2 regions of the Pseudomonas sp. LBUM1659 genome follow, and region 2 is predicted to be linked to the other one. Evidence: riboswitches for the same ligand, from Rfam matches in the RefSeq annotation. Region 2 holds a riboswitch; the other holds the start of a gene.

Region 1 (2,464 bases), 980 kb from region 2:
GTTTCCCGCGACAAAGCACCGTACCAGCGCAAACCTTGCGTCAGGCTGCCTTCGAGCAATTGCGCGTGACGCAAGGTGCCAACCCGGTTGGCCAACACGCCGGCAAACGGCAAATCCGGCTGATACGTCGCCAAGCCCAACGCCAACGCACCAAAGGTTTGGGCCATGGCAGTGCCGTCGATCACAGCGAGTACCGGCACACCAAAGTGCCGCGCCAGGTCGGCGCTGGACGGCGTACCATCGAACAGCCCCATGACACCTTCGATGAGGATCAAGTCCGCCTCACCGGCCGCCTCCCACAACAGTCGACGACTTTCCTGCTCGCCGACCATCCACATGTCCAGTTGATACACCGGCGCACCGCTGGCGCGCTCGAGAATCATCGGATCGAGAAAGTCCGGGCCGCATTTGAACACGCGCACCTTGCGCCCCTGATTGCGATGCAAACGGGCCAGGGCTGCGGTGACGGTGGTCTTGCCCTGACCGGAGGCCGGCGCGGCAATCAGTACCGCTGGGCAATGACGTGGTTGATTCACAGCTCCACGCCTTTCTGCGCTTTGATCCCAGCCTGGAACGCGTGTTTGATCACGCCCATGTCGGTGACAGTGTCGGCCAGTTCAATCATTTCCGGCTTGGCGCCGCGACCGGTCACCACCACGTGCTGCATCGGCGGGCGCGCCTGCAAATCGCTGAGCACCTGATCGAGGTCGAGGTAGCCGTGCTTGAGGGCGATGTTCAGCTCATCGAGCACCACCAGACCGATGGACGGATCGCTGAGCAATTCACGGGACACCGCCCAGGCGGCTTCGGCGGCGGCAATGTCACGCTGGCGGTCCTGGGTTTCCCAGGTGAAGCCCTCGCCCATGACATGGAAACGCACTTGCTCCGTGAAACGACGGAAGAACAGTTCTTCGCCGGTGCTGTTGCGGCCCTTGATGAACTGCACCACACCGCATTGCATGCCGTGGCCCATGGACCGGGCGAGCATGCCGAATGCCGAACTGCTTTTGCCTTTACCGTTACCGGTCAGCACCAGCAGCAAGCCGCACTCGTTCGGGGAATTGGCGATGCGTTCGTCGATCACGGCTTTTTTGCGCTGCATGCGCGCCAAATGACGTTCGTCACGATCTGGGGTATCGGTCATGGGGGAGCTCTCCGTTGAGGCTGGATAACGGCGGGCAGGCACAAGAATAGACGGCAAGAAGCCTGGCATCGCCCACCGTGATGCCGCTGGATGAATCAGGCCGGTCTCCGGGCTCATGAGTGGCGATATGCCGGACTGCGCGCCTTCCCATGCCGAAAACAGACACAGTGGCTCAAGGCGCAGTCTTCACTCATTTACCGTTGCGGGGGCAGCGCCGGGATCGTAAGGATTCGTGGTTTGACGATAGTCACTCACCGGCTTCCCTGTTTCACTCTGTCGGCCAATGCCACAGAGCACCTGAAACAAGCCGCGAAGGTTAGAGGGTTGGGGGTGGAGCGTCAAATGAAGACAAAGCCGCGGTGAGCGATATACTGCCGCCGGCCAATTTACTGACGCCAATCTTGCAGCAAACGGCCAGCAGTGATATCAAAGAGCCACAACCCAACAACAACACAATTACAAGGGTGAGCAACATGCAAGGCATGATTATCAGCAATCCGAAGCTGGAATTCCTGCGACCGGTGCTGGAACGCTGGTTTGACTGTATCGACCGCTACCACACGATTCGCGGCGATAACGAAGCGCCTTACTGGCATGACGAAAAGGCCAACCTTGGCTTGCTCTCTACCGCTGCGTGGATGGCGGAAATGGTCACACTGCAAAACGCGCCGACCCGTAAACAAATCGAAGAAGGCGAACGCAACGCCCGCGCCGATCTGTTTATCGCGACCGCCGAAGAACGCGCCTATTTTCAAGCCACTCAACGCTGGCCCAAGGTCAACAGCCTGAACCTGACGCAGGCGCTGCAAGACATCACAGGCGACGCCAAACGCCTCAGCTACACCAGCGACCTGAAACTCGGCTGCCTGTTCGTTGCTCCGCAAAAAGCCCAGCAGAGCGCCACCCCGGAAGAACTTCAGGACATGGTCGACGACCTGCAAAAGGAGCACTGCTGCGCGGTGGCCTGGTATTTCCCCTACGCCTACCGCAAGTTGCGTAACGAAGCCGGCAACTATCACCCGGGCATCGCCGTCTTGTTCAAGGAAGCTCGCGGCTGACCGGTTGAACCATCGCACCGTTTATCTTCTCTATGAATAAGACACTGCATTCATAGGGAAGACCAGCATGCGCAAGTCTCCGCTCGTTCTCGTCATCGTGCTCGCCGGAGGGCTTGCCGCCTGCGGCGAAACCTCCAGCCTGCAAGTCTCCGACGGCACCGGCCCGTCACCCAAGCTGCCCGAACCGAATAAAACCCTGATCCCGACGGTGAACGTCGCTCAGGCGATCGGCTGGCCGGATGGCGCGAAACCCACCGCTGCC
Region 2 (2,464 bases):
ATTCGTGCAGCGGCGACTCGTGGTCCAGGTTCGGGTCGAGTTTGCGCTGGGCATCGACTTGATCCGGGAAGGCAGCGAAGGTGCCAGCAGCGACGGCCGGGCTGTCGACCACGGTGATGACTGCGTCGACGGTGCAGGCGCTGCGGATTTCCGGCCACTGGAAGGCCTGGACCAGCGGCTTGGGCAGGGCCAGGCCCGACGTTTCGATGAGGATGTGGTCGAGATCACAGCGACGGGCGACCAATTCGCGCATCACCGGGAAGAATTCTTCCTGGACGGTGCAGCACAGGCAGCCGTTGGCCAGTTCATAGACGCGGCCGTTGGCTTCTTCTTCGGTGCAGCCGATGGAGCACTGCTTGAGGATTTCGCCGTCGATGCCCAACTCGCCGAACTCGTTGACGATCACCGCAATGCGACGGCCCTGAGCGTTGTCGAGCATGTGCCGCAGCAAGGTGGTTTTGCCCGAGCCGAGGAAGCCGGTAACGATGGTGACGGGGAGTTTGGCCAGTGTTTTCATCGGATGCCCTTTGGCAAGGTGGCGGGCATACGGGACGACAACCGCTGCAGCACACGCTGCGCGGAAGATTTCGCCACCGGATCACCCCGCCCGGTTGAAAGTGAGAATCTGTGTCGAGGCAGGTCTCCTGGCTGACGGCTGGCCAGTCGTTTGACTGGCGGCTTCTGCGCCTTCCCGCTCGCGCCATGGCTGGCGCATGCAGTGGCATGGCAGAAACTGAACCGTTCACAGTTGCGGGGGCAGCCGCGGCATTGACCGCGTTCCCTTCTTAGCTTCGGCAAACGCCGAAGAACCTCGAAAGCGCAAGGCTACGCATCGCGCTGGGGCGGGTCAATGTCTTGTGGCGGCCATCAGACGCTATCACGGGCAAGCCTTGCTCCTACGGGACTATGGCGCACTTGTAGGAGCAAGGCTTGCCCGCGATGGCGTCGACACAATCCCGAGTTGAGAACCCTTGCCAATTGACGCGTATCCCCCGCCCATGCTCTCCTACGCACTTTGTTACGGGTGCCCTTCACAGGGTGAAACGGGAAACCGGTGAATCATGTGCTTTACTCAAAGCCATGTCAGTCCGGTGCTGCCCCCGCAACGGTAAGCGAGCGAAGCATCAAATCCACTGTGCCAGCAGTTCGGCATGGGAAGGTGATGCTTGCAGGTCAAGGCGAAAGCCTGCGCCCCTCGTGAGCCCGGAGACCGGCCCGCAACACAAAGTGACCGTTACGGACACTGAACAACAAACCCGCGGTGGGCGGGCGCTGTTTGAACGTCTGCGTGCCCGACTCGCAGGGGTTTTCCATGCGCTCTATTCACCCGCTGACAGACCAGAGGGATGCGCCATGTCGATCATCAGCAGCACCGGCCACACAACCGCCAGCACCACTTCAACCCTTACCCAACGCCTGACCGCCGCCGTGTGTGCGTCGATCCTCGGCGCTAGCCTCGTGTATTTCGCCGGTTTCTCGCACATCGAAGCGGTGCACAACGCCGCGCACGATACCCGTCACAGCTCTGCATTCCCGTGCCATTGAGAGCTGCCGACATGATCAAGCGTATTGCGCAAACCGCAGGGTTCACTGGGCTGCTGGCCGCCCTGCTACTGACCCTGCTGCAAAGCTTCTGGGTCGCACCGTTGATTCTTCAGGCGGAGTCCTACGAAAAAACCGAGCCGACGCTGGTTCAACCCCATGAACACGCCGATGGCGCCATGGCCGGCCACACCCACGACGCCGAGGCCTGGGAGCCGGAAGATGGCTGGCAGCGCGTGCTGTCGACTACCGGCGGCAATCTGGTGGTGGCCGTCGGTTTTGCCCTGATGCTTGCCGGCCTCTACACCCTGCGCGCACCGACCAAAACGTCTCAGGGCCTGCTCTGGGGTCTGGCCGGTTATGCGACGTTCGTACTGGCGCCGACCCTTGGCCTGCCACCGGAACTGCCGGGCACTGCGGCAGCTGATCTGGCTCAACGGCAAATGTGGTGGATCGGCACTGCCGCCTCCACCGCTGTCGGGATCGCGCTGATCGTGTTCAGCCGGCACTGGCTGATGAAAGTGCTAGGCGTGGCGATTCTGGCCGTTCCGCACGTGATCGGCGCGCCACAACCGGACGTGCATTCGATGCTCGCACCGCAAGCCCTGGAAACTCAGTTCAAGATTGCTTCGCAGCTGACCAACGTAGCGTTCTGGCTGGCCTTGGGCCTGATCAGTACCTGGTTGTTCCGCCGCAAAAGTGATGGCCAATACCACGTATGACCGATGCCAGCACAGCGCCGACGTTAGTGGTCGGCCTGGGCTGCCAGCGCGGCTGCCCCGCCAGCACGCTGCGCGCATTGCTCGATCAGGCATTACAGGCTCATCAAATCGGACTTCATGAGATCACGGCCCTGGCCAGCATCGATTTGAAGCGTAATGAACCTGGCCTGATTGAGCTCGCGGAGCAACTCGCGCTGCCG

Evidence for each region. Region 2 has a riboswitch for cobalamin ahead of ACA048_RS16180 (CbtB domain-containing protein). Riboswitches for the same ligand answer to the same signal wherever they lie in the genome.
Region 1: another riboswitch for cobalamin. It lies ahead of cobO (cob(I)yrinic acid a,c-diamide adenosyltransferase); the one in region 2 lies ahead of ACA048_RS16180 (CbtB domain-containing protein).

What each region holds. Positions count from the first base shown of each region.
Region 1 covers NZ_CP166797.1:4,563,504-4,565,967, forward strand. The annotation lists gene ACA048_RS20620 (cobyrinic acid a,c-diamide synthase CobB) at 1-536, opposite strand, end outside; gene cobO (cob(I)yrinic acid a,c-diamide adenosyltransferase) at 533-1,144, opposite strand; cobalamin riboswitch at 1,226-1,460, opposite strand; gene ACA048_RS20630 (hypothetical protein) at 1,618-2,202, shown strand; gene ACA048_RS20635 (PQQ-dependent sugar dehydrogenase) at 2,270-2,464, shown strand, end outside.
Region 2 covers NZ_CP166797.1:3,583,979-3,586,442, forward strand. The annotation lists gene cobW (cobalamin biosynthesis protein CobW) at 1-517, opposite strand, end outside; cobalamin riboswitch at 618-829, opposite strand; cobalamin riboswitch at 1,006-1,233, shown strand; gene ACA048_RS16180 (CbtB domain-containing protein) at 1,354-1,545, shown strand; gene ACA048_RS16185 (CbtA family protein) at 1,557-2,264, shown strand; gene ACA048_RS16190 (cobalamin biosynthesis protein) at 2,261-2,464, shown strand, end outside.